DNA from 3 places in the Planifilum fimeticola genome. Region 2 is predicted to be linked to each of the others. Evidence: riboswitches for the same ligand, from Rfam matches in the RefSeq annotation. Region 2 holds a riboswitch; each other region holds the start of a gene.
What was found. A riboswitch is a leader RNA that binds a small molecule or an ion and turns the genes downstream of it on or off. The one in region 2 is predicted to bind S-adenosylmethionine.
Positions count from the first base shown of each region.

Region 1 (6,582 bases), on a different contig from region 2:
GACATGGTGTTTCTCACCTTTTCCTGCCAGCTTTTATCCCTTCTCCGCCGGCTGGAGGAGATCCGGCCAGGCTGGAGCCGGAATTGGCTCGAGGAGCCGATCGACGCCGAACGGTTGAAGGGACTGGGCCGGGCGGCACGGGATGCCGGGATCGATTTCCGACCTTCCTACGATGCCTTTATTCCCGCTTTTTCCACGTCCCGGGCGGAAAAGCACGAACTTCTCCTCCATCTCAACCGGCTCGCGGAGGATTGGCTGGACGTTCAAAAGCCGGCTTTTTCCCGAAACAGCGCCCTGTGGGAACTGGGGAGATCGGCGTTTCAGGAGTGGTATCTCGGCGAGGATTTGTATCGGAGGGTCGAGGGAAGTAAGCCCCGGACGCCGGGAAAGCCGGGGTTTCTTCACCAGGAGATTCCCCTGGCCCCGAAGGAGGCGATCCAAAGGACATTGCGCCGCCTGCGCGACCGGGGCATCGTCCTGGGGATCGGGACGGGACGCCCCCGCCTGGAGACGGAGGTGCCCCTCCGGTCGCTGGGTTTGCTGGATGCCTTCGAACCGGAACGGATCGTCACCGCCAGCGAGGTGGTTCGGGCGGAGGAGTCCCATCCCGACCGCGCCCCGCTGGGCAAGCCGCATCCCTTCACCTATGTGAAGGGCTATTTGGGCCTGAAGGCGCCGGATGAAGCGTGTCTTGACGCCGATTTTCCGCTTCCGGGGGCCGAAGAGGTGCTGATCGTCGGCGATTCCGTCGCCGATCTGTTGGCGGCGCGCCGGATGGGGTGCCGTTTCGCCGCCACCTTGACGGGGTTGACCGGGGAAAAGGCGCGGGCGAAATTTGAGGAATTGGGTGCCGATTACATTGTGGAGGATGTGACCGGACTGCCGGAAGCGATCTTCTGAAACTTTTCGCGAAAAAAAATTGACCATATCCGGGATTTTGGGTCATAATAATAGGGGAAGCCGATGATGGGCTGATGATTGGGCATGCTAAGCAGGCCATCCTGTTCAAACAAAACTTACATATGGAGGGATCACGTGTATGGCGAAGTTTGAATTGCCCGCGCTGCCTTATCCCGCCAACGCGCTGGAACCGCACATCGATGCGCAGACGATGGAGATTCACCACGGTCGTCACCACGCCACCTACGTGAACAACCTGAACGCTGCGTTGGAAGGCCATGCCGCCCTGGCCGAAAAATCGCTGGAAGATCTGATCCGCAATATTAACGAGGTGCCCGAGTCGATCCGCACCGCGGTTCGCAACAACGGGGGCGGTCACTACAACCATACCCTCTTCTGGGAAAGCATGAGCCCCAACGGCGGCGGCCAACCGACCGGGGAGCTGGCCGACGCGATCAACCAAACCTTCGGCAGCTTTGAAAAGTTCCAGGAGGAATTCACCAAGGCGGCCCTCACCCGTTTCGGCAGCGGATGGGCCTGGCTGGTTGTGAAATCCGACGGGAAACTGGCCGTAACCAGCACCCCGAACCAGGACAATCCCCTGATGGACGGCGACAAACCGCTCCTGGGCATCGACGTTTGGGAGCATGCCTATTACCTGAAATACCAAAACAAGCGTCCGGATTATGTGAAGGCCTGGTGGAATGTGGTGAACTGGGAAGAAGTGAACAAACGCTATCTGAACGCCCGCGGATGAGGAAAATTTCCCGGGCTATCCCTCCGGTTTCGACCGGAGGGTTTTTTGTGTCGGTGCAAGAGAGACGGGCGGCTGGACACACTAAGACCAGGGGGTGGAAGAGATGGCGCGCAGGCGTCGCCGCAACCGGCTGCTGGTGCCCCAGGCCCGCGGAGAAATGGATCGGCTGAAGGCACAGGTGATGAGCCGGGAGTTGGGAACGGGCCCGATGAATCCCGGAGAGGTCAAGTTCGAAGTGGCCCGCCGTTTGGGCGTTCCGCTGAAGCCGGAGGACAACGGCGATCTGAAAGCCGCCGAGGCGGGAAAGATCGGCGGTGCCATCGGCGGCCACATGGTGAAGGAAATGGTGAGAAGGGCGGAAGAAGCGCTGGCCCGCCAGATGCGCCCCTGAGGTGAAACGGCCCGGCGACCGGGCCGTTTTCATGTGCAATCTCCGAGCCGAGGAGGCGGAACCGTTCAAATAGAAAAAATCGTTTTGGACAAAAAAAAGATTTGACAAAGGGGGTCCGCTGTAAGATAATAAGGACTAATTAAATTGCATAGCTTGACCCGACTCGTTATCCAGAGAGGTGGAGGGACTGGCCCGATGAAGCCCGGCAACCTTGCCTTGGCACCCACGGGGTGCTTTCCAGGGGCAAAGGTGCCAATTCCTGCAGTGCCGGGGGCGCTGAGAGATAAGGAGCGGGGTATGGATGTTGCGTTTACATACCCTCTTCTTATTCGAAGAGGGTTTTCATTTTATCCAATGCACAGGGAGGGAAGCGGAGTGGACCGGATCGATGTGGCCCTGTTGGGGCTGGGGACCGTGGGAACCGGCGTGTACAAAATGCTCCAAAGCAATCAGGATGTGATCGCACGCCGAACCGGACTCCTGTTCGAAGTCAAGCACATCCTGGTGCGCGATCCGAACAAGAAGCGGAAAGTGGACGGAGTGAAAAACCTGCTCACTACCCGGTTCGAGGAGATCATGGCGACAGGGGTCGATGTGGTCATGGAAGCGATGGGCGGGGTGGAGCCTGCCCGAACTTACATCGAACGGGCCATCCGCTCCCGATGCCACGTGGTGACGGCCAACAAGGAACTGATCGCCAAACATGGAGCGGAATTGGAAAAGCTGGCCCAGGAGCACGGGGTTCAGCTCCTGTATGAAGCCAGTGTCGGCGGCGGGATTCCGGTGCTGGGCACCCTGCAGCATTTCCTGAAGGCGAACCGGATTCTGCGCGTTTCCGGGATCTTGAACGGCACCACCAATTTCATTTTGACGCAGATGGGGGAACATCAGCGCTCCTTTGAGGAAGTGCTGGCAGAGGCCCAGCGGCTGGGTTACGCGGAGGCCGATCCCACCGCCGATGTGGAGGGATTTGATGCCGCCCACAAGCTGACGATTCTCAGCCGTCTCGCCTTCGGAGCCGTGGTGCCCGTCGACGAGATCGCACGGCGGGGCATCACCGATATTTCGCCCGCGGAGCTGGAATTGGCCCACCGGTTGGGGTATAGGATCAAACTGCTGGCCAAGGCGGAGCAGTTCGGGGAGGAAGGTCCCGTTGCCCTGCAGGTGGGGCCCACCCTGGTTCCCCTTTCCCATCCCCTGTCCGGCATCAACGGTGTCTACAACGCCATCCATATCGAAGCGGACACGGTTCAGGACGTGACGCTGGTCGGCCAGGGAGCGGGGGAACAGCCCACCGCCAGCGCCATGGTGGAGGACCTTTGCAACCTTTTCCGTCTCCCCCTTCCCCGGCCGCTGTCCTACCGGCGTCCGCTGGTTCTCCCCGTCTGGGAAGAGGGGGGAGCGCGCTTCGCCTTCATCGAGACGAAGGATCGCCTCGGCTCCGATATCTCCCAACAAGTGAAGGAGCGATTGAAACGGTTCGGAACTTCGGCCGTGGATGTCGCCTGGTTGCCGGGGGACGAGCGAAGCGCGCTGGCGTTGATTTTGCGCCGCTGGGATCCGTCCCTTCAGGAGAAATTGACGGAGGAACTGGAGCTGGAGGCGGAGAGGGTCGTCTTTCGCCCCCTGCTGGGTACGCCGGAGCCCGTCGGCGCCGAACGGGAGGCGAAGATCAGTTCGGCTCAGTGAAGTGGGAAAAGGGACTGCCTGTGTGGTATGATGGCCGCACAGGCATTTTTCTTTTCGCCGGCAACCGGCAGGGAAAGGAACGGAAAAAGATGAACAAAACCGAACAATCTGTGCGCCTAGCCGAAGGGCAGGTGATCCGGCTTCCGGTACGCCGGATGGGGATCAATGGAGAAGGGATCGGATACTTTCGAAAAAAGGTGGTGTTCGTCGAGCGGGCGATTCCCGGGGAGACGGTGTTGGCCAGGGTGTTTGAGGAGGGGCGGGGGTTTGTCCGGGCTCGCCTCCTTCGCGTCCTCAAACCCTCAACGCACCGGAGAGAACCTCCGTGCCCCGTCTACGAGGAATGCGGCGGTTGTCAACTGCAGCACATTGATTACCCCTTTCAGCTCCGCTTGAAAAGGGAGCTTCTGAAGGAGGCCTTTTCCCGTTACACAGGCCTGAAGAATTTGCCCATCGCCCCCGCGGTGGGAATGGACGATCCCTGGCGATACCGGAACAAGGCGCAATTGCCGCTGAAGCGGATCGGCGGGCGCGTGAAAATGGGAATGTATTCCGTCAGGTCCCACCGGCTGATCGAAATGGGGGATTGCGCCGTACAGCATCCGGAAGTGAATCGGACCCTGGAGGAGGCCCGCAGGGTGGTGGAGGAGCTGGAAATTCCGATATATGATGAGCGTAAGCACACCGGTTCCCTCCGCCATCTCGTGGCGCGGATCGGCCTTCAAACGGGGGAGGTTCAGTTGGTGCTGATCAGTCGCACTCCCGATCTTCCCCGGGAGAAGAGCCTGGTGAAGCGGCTGAGGGAATGCCTGCCCCGGCTGGCCAGCATCGTTCTTAATGTCAATCCCCGGCGAACCTCCGCGGTGTGGGGGGAACGAAGCCGGGTGCTGTGGGGGGCGGATGCGATCCGCGAAGTGCTGGACGAACGGATTTACGCCCTTTCCGCTCCCTCCTTTTTTCAGCTGAATCCGGTACAGACGGTCAAACTGTACGACGAGGTGAGACGGGCGGCATCCCTCACCGGGCGGGAGACCGTGGTGGATGCCTACTGCGGGGTGGGAACGATCGGTCTGTGGCTGGCTCCGGAGGCGGGCCGGGTGATCGGGATGGACACGGTCCCCGAAGCCGTCCGGGACGCCCGGGAAAACGCCCGCCGAAACGGGATCAACAACGCGGAATACCACGTGGGGCGCGCCGAAGAATGGCTTCCCCGACGGGTGTCGGAGGGATTTCGGCCCGACGTGGTGATCGTCGATCCGCCCCGGACCGGACTGGGAGGGGAACTGATCGACGCCCTGATCCGGGTAAAGGTGCCACGGCTGATATACGTTTCCTGCAACCCCTCCACCCTGGCCAAGGATTCCGCACGTCTTCTGGAGGGGGGATACCGGATCGGCCGGATCGTCCCGGTGGACATGTTTCCGCAGACCTCCCATGTGGAGGCGGTTTGCACGCTGGAATGGGATGGGGAAAAAGCCTGACCGGATGCAGAAAGGAGAGGGGATGCCGATGGAGAAGGTGCTGTTGACGGGCGGACGGATCTTCACGTTGGATGCGGAAAGGCCGGAGGCGGAAGCCCTGTATGTGGAAAAGGGTCGCATCGTCGCCCTCGGGGACCGCGAAGAGGTGGAGCTGCAGCACGGACGCGCAGGTGTCCGCCGGATCGATCTGCAGGGGGGCTTTGCCGTGCCCGGCCTGGTGGACAGCCACCTCCACCTGGCCATGTTCGGGAGGAAGTTCCTGTTGATCGACTTTTCCCGAACCCGTTCCAAAGAGGAGATGCTTCGGCTGCTCCGGGAGCGGGTGGCGAAGACCCCTCCGGGGGAATGGGTCCTGGGGTCCAATTGGGATGAGAACCGGTTTCGGGAAGGGGAAATTCCCACCCGGGAGGAGCTGGATGACGTCGCTCCCGGCCATCCGGTCCTGCTGACCCGGGTTTGTCACCATGTCCGTCTGGCCAATTCGGCGGCCTTTCGGGCTGCGAAAGTGGCCGAGGATGCTCCTGATCCGCCGCGGGGAGCCTACGGCCGCGACGCCTCGGGGAGGCTGAACGGCTTGATCTATGAGGAGGCTTCCCGGCCCTTCCTCGACGCGCAGCCCCGTCCCACTTTTGGCCAGTGGAAGGAGATGGTCCGACAGGCCGTAAAATACGCCCTTTCCCGCGGGTTGACGGGGGCCCATACCGACGATCTGCGCGAGTTGGGAAGCATCTCCGACACCCTCCGGATTTATCGCGAGCTGGTGAAGGAAGGGAACCCCTTTCGCACCCACCACCTGATCTACCATCCTCATCTGGGAGAGGCGGAGGAACTGGGCATCCGTGCGGGGGACGGCGACGAATGGGTCACCGTCGGAGGAGTCAAGATCTTCGCCGACGGCTCCTTGGGCGGACGCACCGCTCTCCTCAGCAGGCCCTACCGCGATGACCCGGAACGTACGGGCATGGCCGTCCACTCCCGGGAGGAAATGTCGGAACTGGCGGGAAGAGCCCGCAGGATGGGGTATCCCATCGCCGTTCACGCGATCGGGGATCTGGCGGCGGAGCGGGTCATCCGGGTGTTGGAGGCGATTCCCGGTGAGGGAAGAAGGCGCCTGCCCGACCGGCTGATCCACGCCTCGGTGCTGAGGCGGGACCTCATCGCACGGCTGAAAAGGCTGCCGGTGGTGCTGGATATCCAGCCCCGGTTCGTCGCCGGAGACTTTCCCTGGGTGATGGATCGATTGGGGCCGGAGCTTTCTCCCTTCGCCTACGCCTTCAAGACGATGCTTCGGGAGGGATTGGTCTGTGCCGGGGGAAGCGATGCTCCCATCGAACCGATGGACCCCCTGTTGGGGATTCATGCGG
Region 1 is NZ_PVNE01000011.1:3,157-9,738, reverse strand. It holds gene CLV97_RS08240 (HAD family hydrolase) at 1-900, shown strand, start outside; gene CLV97_RS08235 (superoxide dismutase) at 1,040-1,657, shown strand; gene CLV97_RS08230 (small, acid-soluble spore protein, alpha/beta type) at 1,761-2,048, shown strand; SAM riboswitch class I at 2,212-2,338, shown strand; gene CLV97_RS08225 (homoserine dehydrogenase) at 2,424-3,737, shown strand; gene rlmD (23S rRNA (uracil(1939)-C(5))-methyltransferase RlmD) at 3,827-5,218, shown strand; gene CLV97_RS08215 (amidohydrolase) at 5,247-6,582, shown strand, end outside.
Region 1: linked by a shared signal. The riboswitch ahead of CLV97_RS08225 (homoserine dehydrogenase) and the one ahead of CLV97_RS12680 (nitrite/sulfite reductase) in region 2 are both predicted to bind S-adenosylmethionine.

Region 2 (6,582 bases):
ACAAACCGGGTCGCGTGATTTCGCACGCCGACAATCCGGGTTTCACTCGCGAAGATCAAACCGCCGTCATGGTAAACCGCGCTGTGCCAATTTCCTTCCGGCTTCCCGACCTCCGTGATCAGACGGCCCGTCAGGTCAAAAACCCTGATGTTCTCACCGGAGGGCGTTTCCAGCACCAGCATTCCGTCTTCGAAGTGGATCAACCGGTGCTGACGGATCAGGGACGCGGTATTTCCGAACATCCCGGCTTTTTCGGTGCAAAACCGGACGTGGCCTTCGGAAAGATCCACTCGATATGGGTTTCCGGAATAATCCAGCAACAACAGTTCCTTTTCCTGCCATCTGTGAACCGGTGAGAAGACCGTTTGCCGCATTGCTCCTTCCAGCGGAATGACGGCGGACTTCATTTCCGCGAGATCCACCGGGACCAGACAGCCGTTCTCGGCGCAATAAAGCACCATCCGCTTTTTATCCCCGTCGGAATAGGCATGGTAGATCATCACGCCATCAAAAAGGTTCAGCTCATCGACGGGTTCCAGCTGTAGGTTCAGAATCTTGATCCCGGAGTAGTGATGGTTCACGACAATCCGGTCCCCGCACACTTCCATGAAATACATGTCGTTGTTCCATTCTTCAAAACGGCTGACCAAGCGGTGCACAGCATCCTCCGTCCTTTCCTTCGATTTTTTCTTGATTCCCTGCGTTTCCTGCAATCTCCTCTTTGCATGCGGGTTTTTCTTTTGATTTTGCTGACAACATCCGCACCCTGTCGTCGCGACGCGTACGGGTCTTTTTCTTGTCCTGACGGGTTTCATGAGCGCCGGTTCATCCATCGTTCACCGCGCGTTGGACCACTTCGTTCCTGTATTCGCCCGCCTCCGCGGGTTGTTTCTGGAAACCGTCCAGGGTTTAGGGGATGGTTTTTGCGATTTTTCTGTTGACATGTTCAGGGACTCAAGATATCCTGTGAATAAAACATAGTTAATAAACCTACTTTATTGGGTTTAATAGATGATTAAGTAGGTCAGTTTTAATATATTCCAATCGATACCTCATCCAGAGAGGCGGAGGGACCGGCCCGATGAAGCCTCGGCAACCCGTCCCGCCTTCCGTTTCGAGGGCGGGACACGGTGCCAATTCCGGTGGGGCACCATGGTCCCTGAAGATGAGGAGGGAAAACCATTCCTTTTCCTCTTCTCAGGGAGAGGGATTTTTTATTTAAAAAAGGGGGAGTGAGCCATGGCCGAGCGACGGAAGTGGAAATGGGAGGAGAATGCGGCGGAACTGAATGAGGTGGAACGGCTGAAGCTGAAAAAGGACGGTCTGGATGTCATTCAGGACATTTACCGATGGGCGAAGTCGGGATACGAATCGATTCCCGAGGAGGATTTCACCCGTCTGAAATGGGCGGGCATCTATCAGCAGCGCCCCAAGGACGGCCATTTCATGATGCGGGTCCGCATCCCGTCCGGCGTGTTGGATACCCGGCAGGTGCGTGTGCTGGCGGAGCTGGCCCGGGAGTACGGCCGGGGGCTGATCGACGTCACGACCCGCCAGTCGGTTCAGTACCACTGGTTGCGCATCGAGCAGATTCCGGACATTTTCCGCCGTCTGGAGGAAGTGGGACTCCATCCTTACGAGGCCTGCGGGGACTGCCCCCGAAACATCGTGGGCAATCCCCTGGCCGGGATCGATCCCCATGAGCTGATCGACACCCGTCCCATCGTCGAGGAATTGGAGCGCACCTTTCTTCTCAACCGGGAGTTTTCCAATTTGCCCCGGAAATACAAAATTTCCGTCTCGTCCAATGTCTACAACGCGGCGAACGCCCAGATCCACGATCTCGCCTTCACGCCGGCGGTCAAGGAGATCGGCGGGAAGGAGGCGGTCGGTTTCCACGTATGGGTGGGCGGCGGCCTCTCCTCCCGTCCGCACATGGCGAAGCAACTGGACCTGTTTGTCCTTCCGGAACAGGTGGTGGAGGTGGCCGTGGGCGTGACCCGGGTGTTCCGGGATTACGGTTATCGAAAAAAGCGGCACCGGGCCCGGCTCAAATTCCTCGTGGCGGACTGGGGTGCGGAAAAATTCCTGGAGGTGCTCGAGACGTACATCGGTCCGTATCCGTCCCGGGGGAAGGACCGGCTGGTCGGCTGGAATGCGGGATATTTCACCGGAGTCCATCCCCAGAAACAGAAAGGTTACTTCTACGTGGGACTCAATGTGCCGATGGGCCGGACGTCCGCGGAGGAGTTTTTCCAACTGGCCGATCTGGTGGATGAATACGGTTCCGGTTCGGTGCGGACCGTCAACACCCAGAACCTGATCATCCCCGACGTGCCGGAGGAGAGGCTGGATGATCTGCTGGCGGAATCCCTTCTCCAGCGGCTTACGCCCTATCCCAAGCCCTTTGTCGGCCATGCGGTTTCCTGCACGGGAATCCAGTTCTGCAATCTGGCCCTGACGGAAACAAAGGGGCTGATGCGCCGGGTGGTTGAATATCTGGACGAACAGGTGGAGCTGGATACGCCGATCCGCTTGCACATCAACGGGTGCCCCAATTCCTGCGGACAGCAGCAGATTGCCGACATCGGCCTCATGGGAGGAAAGATGAAGACGGTCGACGGGATGATTGAGGCGTACACCGTTTCCGTCGGCGGCCATCTGGGGGAAGGGGCGACCTTCAACACCCCTCTTAAGGGAAGGGTGCCGGCGGACCGGGTGGCACCGGTGTTGAAGGAGCTGATTCTCTTTTACAAGGAGCACCGCGAGCCGGAAGAGCCCTTTTGGCGCTTTGTGAGGCGGGTGGGAATCGACGCCCTCCAGAGGCGCTTTGATGAAATCCTGTCCCGGGCATCGGCGTCTTGAAGGGGTGGCGCCGATGAACCGGGAAGCGCTTTTTCTCTATAAAGTGTCCGCGGAAATTCAGGGAAAAGGAACCGTTCATGTCATCCTCCTCGCCGCCAGCGATGAAGGGGCCTTTGCGGCGGCGGAGAAGGAGCTGGACCGTCACTTAATCGCCGCGCCGCCGGTGGTTGAAATGGTCATCGTGGAGAAGCGGTCCGCCGGAAAAGGAAGGGGGTTTGTGGTGGAAGCCTCCGATTGGTGATCGAGAGAACCAAAGGGGAGGGATACGAATATGGAATGAATGGGAGGGATCAAAGAATGAGCGAATCAGACGGACAAATCAAGGCGGGCCGGGAAGAGATTCAAAGGGCGGCGAAGGATTTGAGGGATGCCCATCCCTCGGAGATCATCGCCTGGGGAGTCAAAAAATTCGGTTCCCGGAAGATCGCCCTGGCGTGCAGTTTCGGGGCGGAGGATGTGGCGCTCGTGGATATGCTGCAGAGAATCGATCCGGAGGTGGATATTTTCTACCTGGATACGGACCTCCATTTTCCGGAGACGTATCAGACCCGGGACCGGCTGACCCGGCGGTACGGAAAGAAGTTTATCCGCGTTTCGCCGGATTTGACGCTGGAGCAGCAGGCGAAAAAGTGGGGGGATCGGCTGTGGGAGCGGGATCCCAACCTCTGCTGCCGGCTGCGCAAAGTGGAACCCCTCAAAAAGGTGTTGTCCGGCTACTCCGCCTGGATCACCGGCATCCGCCGGGAACAATCCCCTACCCGTGCCGGTGCGGAAGTGGTGGAGTGGGATGAATCCTTCGGCCTGGTCAAATTGAATCCCCTGGCCCATTGGACCCATGATCAGGTATGGTCCTATATTCGGGAGCGGAATGTTCCCTACAATCCTCTTCATGATCGCCAGTATCCCAGCATCGGGTGCGAGCCTTGCACCATTCCGGTCAAACCCGGCCAGGATTTTCGGGCAGGCCGCTGGGCCGGTTTCGATAAAACCGAGTGCGGATTGCACCCGAACCGGAAAGGAGATTCGCAATGATGGAAACCATCTCCCCTCACGGCGGCACATTGATCAACCGGATGGCCGCCGAAGAGGAGAGGGAGGATTGGCTGAAACGGGCGAAGGAACTCCCCGGCTGGAAGGTTTCACCGGTCACCCTTTCCGATTTGGAATGTATCGCCACCGGGGTTTTTTCTCCCCTCAACGGATTTTTGAAGGAGGAGGATTATCTCTCGGTCCGGGACCGGATGCGCCTGGCGGACGGAACGGTCTGGCCGCTTCCGATCACCCTTCCGGTTCCGGAAGACCGCGCTTCGGAGATCCGGGAGGGAAAACCGGTGGCGCTCCGGGGGGAGGACGGAAGGATCTATGCGGTCCTGGAGGTGGAGAGCCTTTACCGGATCGACCCGAGGAAAGAGGCGCGGGAGGTGTTCCGCACCGAAGATGAGAATCATCCCGGCGTGAATCGCCTGTACCGCTCTTCCCCCCTCCGGGCCGGGGGGCCGATTCGCGTGCTGAACCGGCCGGATCACGGCGTCTTCAGCCGATTCATCCTGGATCCGGCGGACACCCGGCGGCGGTTTCGGGAACGGGGCTGGCGCCGGATCGTCGGTTTTCAGACCCGGAACCCGATCCATCGGGCTCACGAATACATCCAAAAGGCGGCCTTGGAGACGGTGGACGGACTTTTCCTCAATCCCTTGATCGGTGAGACCAAGTCGGACGACATCCCTGCGGACCTTCGGATGAAAAGCTACCAGGTGATTCTGGATCACTACTACCAGCGCGATCGCGTGTTGTTTGCCGCCTTTCCGGCGGCGATGCGCTATGCGGGGCCCCGGGAGGCCGTGTTCCACGCTCTGGCCCGCAAAAATTACGGTTGCACCCATTTTATCGTCGGGCGCGATCATGCCGGCGTGGGGGACTATTACGGCACCTACGACGCCCAACGGATCTTCGACGAATTCCGATCGGAGGAGCTGGGGATCATCCCCCTCTTCTTCGAGCACAGCTTCTATTGCCAGCGCTGCGACGGGATGGCCTCTTACAAGACCTGCCCCCACGGCGAGGAGCACCACGTCATTCTGTCCGGCACCAAGGTGCGGGCCATGTTGAAGGAGGGAATCATGCCGCCGCCGGAGTTTTCCCGGCCGGAGGTGGTTCGGGTCTTGATCGAGGGACTCAAGGGGTCTCGATGATCAATAGGGTTGTAGAGGCGAGAGAATCCATAAAATCGCCGATCTTTTGTCGGCAATGCCGGAGGATTCCCCTCCGGCCTTTTTGTGTCGATTTTCTGCAACCGGACAGGGGCGAAAGGGGGGTGTTATAATTGAATTGTGCAAACCTTTTCTCTTCATAACGAAAAGGAATCACCATGCGGGAAATCGGGGGAAATGTATGCGCGTGGGCATCTTCGCAACCTGTCTTGTCGATGTGTTTTTTCCGGAAGTGGGCATCAGCATGGTGCGGGTGCTGCGCAGGCTCGGCTTCGACGTGGATGTTCCCGAGGGGGCAACCTGCTGCGGACAGCCCGCCTTCAATACCGGGTATTGGGAGGAAGCGAGGCGGGCGGCCAAGGGATTGATTCGCGCCCTGGAACCTTATGACGCCGTCGTGGCTCCCTCGGGTTCCTGCACGGCGATGGTCCGCCATATGTACCCGCGGCTGCTGGAGGAGGAACCGGAATGGTCGGAGCGGGCCAAGGGGCTTGCGTCCAAGTGCTATGAGTTTTCCGAGTTTCTGGTGCATCAGCATGGGTTGGTCGACTTGGGCGCCCGTCTGGAGGGGGTCGCCACCTATCACCACTCCTGCCACATGCGCAGAGAGCTGCGGGTGACGGATGCTCCCCTGAAGCTGCTGGCCCGCGTCCGCGGATTGACGTTGCAGGAGCTCCCCCGCGGAGAGGACTGCTGCGGCTTCGGCGGAACCTTCGCCGTCAAGATGGGCGGAATTTCCACGGCCATGGCCGACGAAAAGGCGGACCACATCCTTTCCACCGGGGCCGATTTCCTCGTGGGTTCGGACATGGGTTGCCTGATGCATCTGGGTGGAAGGTTGAGCCGCCGGGGGAAATCGGTGCAGGTCCTCCATGTCGCCCAGGTTTTGGATCGGGGGTTGAGCTGAAATGAAGGGCAGAACGGCTTTTCACGAGCGGGTCGGCAAGGCGTTGGAGGATTCCTTCCTGCGGCGTTCCGTCCGGGAAACCCAGGACCGGTTGAGGGAAGGAAGGGTTCAGGCGGCGGAGGACTGGGGGGACTGGGAAGCCCTGCGGTCCCGAGGCGAAGCGATCCGCCGTCACACCGTGGAAAATCTGGATGTGTATTTGGACCGGTTCGCCACGCGGGTGGAAGAGGCGGGGGGGCGCATGTTCTTCGCCGACACGGCGGAGGAGGCCCGCCGGTACATCCTCCGGCTGGCCGCCGAGAAGGGCGTTGCTTCCGTTGTCAAATCCAAGTCGATGGTTTCGGAGGAGATCGGTCTGAATCAGGCCCTGGAAGAGCGGGGAGTGGAAGTGACGGAGACCGATCTCGGGGAGTACATCATCCAGTTGGCGGGGGAGAAGCCCTCTCACATCATCGCCCCCGCCATCCACAAGAACCGGAAGCAGGTGGCCCGGCTCTTCTCCCGGGAAGCGGGCAGGCCGCTGGCCGAAGAGACGGAGGAATTGACGGCCTATGCCCGCCGGCGGCTGCGGGAAAAGTTTCTGCGCGCCGATATGGGGAT
Region 2 is NZ_PVNE01000021.1:48,135-54,716, reverse strand. It holds gene CLV97_RS12685 (hypothetical protein) at 1-713, opposite strand, end outside; SAM riboswitch class I at 1,050-1,172, shown strand; gene CLV97_RS12680 (nitrite/sulfite reductase) at 1,240-2,865, shown strand; gene CLV97_RS12675 (DUF3906 family protein) at 2,879-3,106, shown strand; gene CLV97_RS12670 (phosphoadenylyl-sulfate reductase) at 3,163-3,897, shown strand; gene sat (sulfate adenylyltransferase) at 3,897-5,057, shown strand; gene CLV97_RS12660 ((Fe-S)-binding protein) at 5,257-5,982, shown strand; gene CLV97_RS12655 (LutB/LldF family L-lactate oxidation iron-sulfur protein) at 5,984-6,582, shown strand, end outside.

Region 3 (6,582 bases), on a different contig from region 2:
CAACTCGTAGCGCATCTGGCGCTCCGTCTCCGGCATGCGCGGCCCCGGCCCCAGATCATAGGTGCCGTCGATGGGAATCCAGGCTTTGACCCGCTTCAGCGCATCAAACATCCGGCTGCGGTCCACGATCAGATCCCGGACAACGGGGAAGGTCCGCATCGGTTCCAGCCGGATGGGCTGTTCCAGGTGATCGATCAAGGCGGTGCACGCCTGACGCGGTTTCCCGTTGATCACCATCGAGCAGGCGCCGCACACCTCTTCCAGGCAGTTGGATTCCCAGACCACCGGAGTGGTTTTTTCCCCTTTGGCGTTGACCGGATTCCGTTGAATCTCCATCAGCGCCGAAATGATGTTCATGTTCTTCCGGTACGGCAGCTTGAACTCCTCCGTGTACGGCTGTTCATTCGGCCCAGCCTGGCGGGTGATGATGAGATGCACCGTCTGTTCGCTCATTGTTTCGCCGCCTCCTCTTTCGCCACGTCGTACCGGCGCGGGCGCGGTTTGATCAGGGAAACGTCCACAGGCTCATAGTCAAACTCCGGACCGTCGGGGGTGTATGTCGCCTTGGTGGTCTTCAGCCATTCTTCGTCGTTCCGCTCCGGATATTCCGGTTTGTAATGGGCACCGCGGCTTTCATTTCGATGATAAGCCCCCAGGGTGATCACCCGGGCCAGCTGCAACATGTTCCACAGCTGACGGGTAAACGAGGCGGCCTGGTTGCTCCACCGGCTGGTGTCGATCATGCTGATCCGCTTGTACCGCTCCATCAATTCCTGAATCTTCTCGTCCGTCTTCAACAGCCGGTCGTTGTAACGGACCACCGTCACATTGTCGGTCATCCATTCGCCCAGTTCCTTGTGCAGCTGATAGGCGTTTTCATTACCGTCCATCTTGAGGATTTGTTCGTATTTTTCCTCTTCCTTTTTGCGGTATTGCTCAAACAGGGTGGACGGCAGATCCTCCGCCGACTTTTCCAGCCCGCGGACGTACTTGATCGCATTGGGACCGGCCACCATCCCCCCGAAGATGCAGGAGAGGAGGGAGTTGGCCCCGAGGCGGTTGGCTCCGTGGTACTGATAATCGCATTCTCCCGCGGCGAACAGGCCGGGAATGTTGGTCATGTGGTTGTAGTCCACCCAAAGACCGCCCATCGAGTAATGGACCGCCGGGAAGATCTTCATCGGAACCTTCCGCGGATCTTCGCCCATGAACTTCTCGTAGATCTCGATGATCCCGCCCAGCTTGATGTCCAACTCCTTGGGATCCTTGTGGGAGAGGTCCAAATAGACCATGTTCTCCCCGTTGATCCCCAGCTTCATGTCGACGCACACCTTGAAGATGGCCCGGGTGGCGATATCCCTCGGAACCAGGTTCCCGTAGGCGGGATACCATTCCTCCAGGAAATACCAGGGTTTGCCGTCCTTGTAGGTCCAGACCCGGCCCCCTTCCCCGCGGGCCGACTCCGACATCAGCCGGAGCTTGTCATCCCCAGGAATGGCCGTCGGGTGAACCTGAATAAACTCCCCGTTGGCGTAAATCGCTCCCTGCTGATAAACGGCACTGGCCGCGGTTCCGGTGTTGATCATCGAGTTGGTCGATTTGCCGAAGATGATCCCCGGTCCGCCGGTGGCCAGAATCACCGCATCCGCCGGGAAGGCGCGGATTTCCCCGCCCCGCAGATCCTGGGCGACGATCCCCCGGCAGCGGCCTTCATCGTCCAAAACGGCGGACAAAAACTCCCAATGCTCAAACTTGGTGACGCGTCCGGCCACTTCATAGCGCCGCACCTGTTCATCCAGCGCGTACAGCAGCTGCTGACCCGTCGTCGCGCCGGCATAGGCGGTCCGATGGTGCTTGGTGCCGCCGAACCGGCGGAAGTCAATAAGCCCTTCCGGCGTCCGGTTGAAGGGAACTCCCATCCGGTCCATCAGATAGATGATGCCCGGCGCCGCTTCACACATCGCCTTGACGGGCGGTTGGTTGGCCAGGAAGTCCCCTCCGTAAACGGTGTCGTCAAAGTGTTCCCAGGGCGAGTCTCCCTCCCCCTTGGTGTTGACCGCACCGTTGATTCCGCCCTGCGCACAGACGGAATGGGAACGCTTTACGGGAACGATGGAGAACAGTTGAACGTCGGCGCCCGCTTCCGCCAGTTTGATGGTGGACATCAGACCGGCCAAGCCTCCGCCGACGACGATGACCTTCTCGTTCATTGGCAGTGCCCCCTTTTAAAACTGTGCCGACTGGGCCATGAATTCTGGGTCAACAAAGGCAAACAGGGCCCGAATGCCGATGTACGACACGACGACGAACACGACGGCCCACACCCAGGTGGAAACGGCTTGGGCGCGGGGTCCCACGGTGATCCCCCAGCTGACCAGGAAGGACCACATGCCGTTGCTGAAGTGGAAAACCGCGGCGACGACTCCGATCACATACAGAGCGAAGGTGAAATTGTTGGACAAAATCTCGTTCATCCGCATGCCCACTTCGTTCGCGGCCAAGTCGTTCAAAGCGACGTAAATCCGGGTCTCCCAGACGTGCCAACCGACGAAGATGAAGGTGATCACTCCGGTCACCCGTTGCAGCATGAACATCAGGTTCCGGAAGTAACCGTAGTTGGTCACATTGTTCTTCGCCTGGAAGGCGACATACAGCCCGTACACCCCGTGATACAAAAGGGGAAGGAAAATGAAGAAGATCTCCAAAAAGAGCAGGAAGGGAATGTCCCACAGCCATTCCACCTGCTCGCGGAAAGCGTCAGCTCCCCGGGTGGCATAATAGTTCGTCAATAGATGCTCGAGCAAAAAAAATCCCACCGGTATGACACCCAACAGCGAGTGCAGCCGACGGTTGAAGAAACTGGAGTGATTCATTGCCAGGCCCCCCATAAACCTGAGTGCTTCTCCTATGTTACCCTACTTTCCAAAAAAGCTGCACAGACGGCAGCACATTCATAAAAATCATCGTCAAAATGAAAACCGCTTTTTGGAAAGGGGTTTCACAGAGTGAATAAATACATTCCTATTGTACTCCCACTGCGTGGGAGCGTCAAGGAGACCCCTCAGCCCCCTTCTCCCAGGAAACGCCGAATCGGCGGGCCCACCTGGTCAAATTCGACCAAAAAGGCGTCATGACCGTAATGGGAATGAATTTCTTCCAGCAAAGACCGCTTCCCCAGCCGTTGAAGCAGGAAGTGAATCTTTCGCTGCTCCCGGATCGGAAACAGAATGTCTTCCCGGATGCCGATCACCAACACATCGGACTGGATCCGGGACAGCGCCCGCTCCACCCCTCCTCGTCCCCGCCCGATGTCGTGCAGATCCATCGCCTTGAGGAGATACAAATAGCTGTTCGCGTCGAAGCGGCGGACCAGCTTCTCCCCGTGATATCGCAGGTAGCTTTCCACCTGAAACATCGAATCCATCCGGGTAATGGGGCCGTCGTCCTGGATCCGACGGCTGAACCGCTCCTCAAAAAGGGTTTCGGTCCGGTAGGTGACCATCCCCATCATCCGGGCAATGGCCAAACCCTTTCGGGGCCCGGGCCCGGGATAATAATTTCCGCCCTTCCATTCGGGATCCGCCAAGATCGCCTGGCGACCGATGTCGTTGAAGGCGATCCCCATCGGAGAGAAGGCGGCGGAAGTGGCGATCGGGATCATCCGCTCCACCGTTTCAGGGTACATGATGCCCCATTCCAGCACCTGCATCCCGCCCATCGAACCGCCGATCACCGCCGCAATTTTGGAGATGCCCATTTTCTCCAGGCAGCGCCGCTGGGCGCGGACCATATCCCGAATCGTCACCACGGGAAAAGAAGACCCGTAGGGACGCCCCGTCTCCGGATCGATCGACGAAGGACCGGTGCTTCCGGCGCATCCGCCCAGAACATTGGTCGTGATCACAAAATAGCGGTTGGTATCGATATACCCGCCCGGTCCGATCAGCCCGTACCACCATCCGGGGTGATCCTCATCCCCCACCGTGTGGGCATCGCCTGTAAGCGCATGACAAACAAGGATCACGTTGTCCCGGGATTCGTTTAAGGTCCCGGCGGTCTCCACGGCGATTTCCACCTGCTTAAGGCGCCGGCCGCACTCCAAATCCATCGGACCGATCGAAACCGTCAGCTTTTGCGGGCAGTTGACGGTTGTCGCCACATCCATCCTCCCCCTTCCGGAAAAGCAAGCGCCCTCTTCGATCAGAAGAGGGCGCGGGACCGCTAATGGGTAGAATTCCGTTCCGCCTCTTCTCATCTCTCAGGACCCGAGGGTCCTGCAGGAATTGGCACCTTTCCCCTCGTCCGGATCAAGCTCAATCCGGCCGTTCCCTGGACGGGAGCGGGGTGGTTGCCGGGCTTCATAGGGCCAGTCCCTCCGCCACTCTGGATAAGAAGACGCCTATTGAATTTTCTGTTATCATACGACAATTTAAAGGGGTGTGTCAAGGCCGTGCCATCGGGTCCGAAAGGGGCGGCCAAAGGCCCTCCCCTTTTCCGTCCCGTGGCAGAGCATCTTGCGCAGAAGAGCATTCGCGGGGAAACTCACTTCGCCGAGATGTTCACCCGAAGATTTCGATCCACGCGTGGCGCCTGGGGATGCTCCAGCCAGCAATATACCCCGTGGCTGGGAGAGACATCGGTCTTCTCCGGCATCGTGCTGTGGCAGATGTTCATCGTATGAGGGCAACGGTCGGCGAAGGGGCATCCCTGCGGCGGCTTGAACAGGTCCGGCGGGGAACCCGGGATCGACTGCAATTCCCCGTCCCGTTTCATATCCAGCCGGGGCATGGAGTTGAGCAGTCCCCAGGTGTAGGGATGGCGGGGACGGTAGAAAATCTCCTCCACCGTTCCGTACTCCACCACTTTCCCGCCGTACATGACGGCCACCTTGTGAGCGGTTTCGGCCACCACTCCCAGATCGTGGGTGATCAGGATGATCGCCGTTCCCGTTTTTTCCTGCAGCTCCTTCATCAGTTCCATGATCTGCGCCTGGATGGTCACGTCCAGGGCGGTGGTGGGTTCGTCGGCGATGAGGATTTTCGGATTGCACGCCATGGCCATGGCGATCATCGCCCGCTGCCGCATCCCGCCGCTGAACTCGTGGGGATACTGATCCACCCGCTTTTCAGGAGTGGGAATTCCCACCAGGCGAAGCATTTCGATCGCCCGCTCCCGGGCCGCCTGCTTCTCGATCCCCTGGTGCCAGATCAATCCTTCCATGATCTGCTTGCCCACGGTCATCGTCGGGTTGAGGGAGGTCATCGGATCCTGGAAGATCATGCCGATCTCCGAGCCCCGGATGCCGAACATCTCCTTTTCGGACAGGGACAGGAGATTCTTTCCGTCAAAGCGGATCTCCCCCTCCTTAATGATGCCCGGCGGCGTCGGAATCAGCCGCATGATCGACTGGGCGGTGACGCTTTTTCCGCTCCCCGACTCGCCGACGATGGCCAGGGTCTCCCCCTTTTCGAGGGAGAAGCTGACTCCGCGGACCGCGTGTACTTCTCCTCCGTAAGTCTGAAACGACACATGCAGATTATCCACTTCCAAAAGAGCCATGTTCTCCCTCCTTTACTTGCGCATTCTCGGATCCAGGGCATCCCTCAGGCCATCGCCGAGCATATTGAAGGCCAACAGCGTCAGGCTGAGGAAAAAGGCGGGGAAGAAGAGACGCCACCACTCACCCGACAAAATCACCGCCGTCGCATCGTCGATCATCGTCCCCCAGCTGGCGAAGGGCGCCTGCACCCCCAGCCCGAGGAAACTCAGGAACGCCTCGGCGAAAATGGCGTTGGGGACGGTGTAGGTCAAAAGAACAATGATCGGTCCCAGAGAGTTGGGGAGCAGATGCTTGGACAAGATCCACCGGCCGCTCGCCCCCAGGGTTCGGGCGGCGAGCACGTACTCCTGCTCCTTCAGCTGCAGGACCTGCCCCCGCACCAGACGGGCCATGCGCAACCAGCCGGTAACCGACAAGGCGATGATGATCGTCAGGACGCCGGGCTCCATCACGACCAGCAGGAGAATCACGATCAACAGGTACGGAAGGCCCCACAGGACGTCGACGATCCGCATCATGATCTCGTCGGTCCGCCCGCCCTTGTAGCCGGAAATGCCGCCGTAGAGCACACCGACGATCAAGTCGATCAATCCCGCCGCCAATCCGATCAGCAGCGACACGCGGGCGCCGTACCAGGTGCGGACGAACATATCCCGCCCCAGATCATCGGTCCCGAACCAGTGCTCACCGGAGGGTTCCAGGTTTTTTCCCGTTTCCAGGTTTTGTTCGTAATAGGTGTATTCCACCATATAGGGTCCGAAAATGGCCATCACGGCGAGAAGTACGAGGATGATAAGACCCGCCATCGCCATCCAGTTCTTCTTCAGACGCAACCAGGCATCCTGCCAGTAGGTAAGGCTGGGCCGCGCAATGGCCTCCGCCTCCGCCTCGCGGCGCGGCGCCGGCTCAAAAGCTTCTGCAGGCAAAGACATATCAGTTCGCCCCCCTTCCGCCGATCTTGATTCGCGGATCCACCCACGTGTAGGCGATGTCCACCAGCAAATTGACCAGGAGAAGCAGCG
Region 3 is NZ_PVNE01000002.1:134,643-141,224, reverse strand. It holds gene sdhB (succinate dehydrogenase iron-sulfur subunit) at 1-453, opposite strand, end outside; gene sdhA (succinate dehydrogenase flavoprotein subunit) at 450-2,210, opposite strand; gene CLV97_RS02085 (succinate dehydrogenase cytochrome b558 subunit) at 2,226-2,873, opposite strand; gene metX (homoserine O-acetyltransferase MetX) at 3,062-4,159, opposite strand; SAM riboswitch class I at 4,249-4,394, opposite strand; gene CLV97_RS02075 (ABC transporter ATP-binding protein) at 4,543-5,559, opposite strand; gene CLV97_RS02070 (ABC transporter permease) at 5,572-6,492, opposite strand; gene CLV97_RS02065 (ABC transporter permease) at 6,494-6,582, opposite strand, start outside.
Region 3: linked by a shared signal. The riboswitch ahead of metX (homoserine O-acetyltransferase MetX) and the one ahead of CLV97_RS12680 (nitrite/sulfite reductase) in region 2 are both predicted to bind S-adenosylmethionine.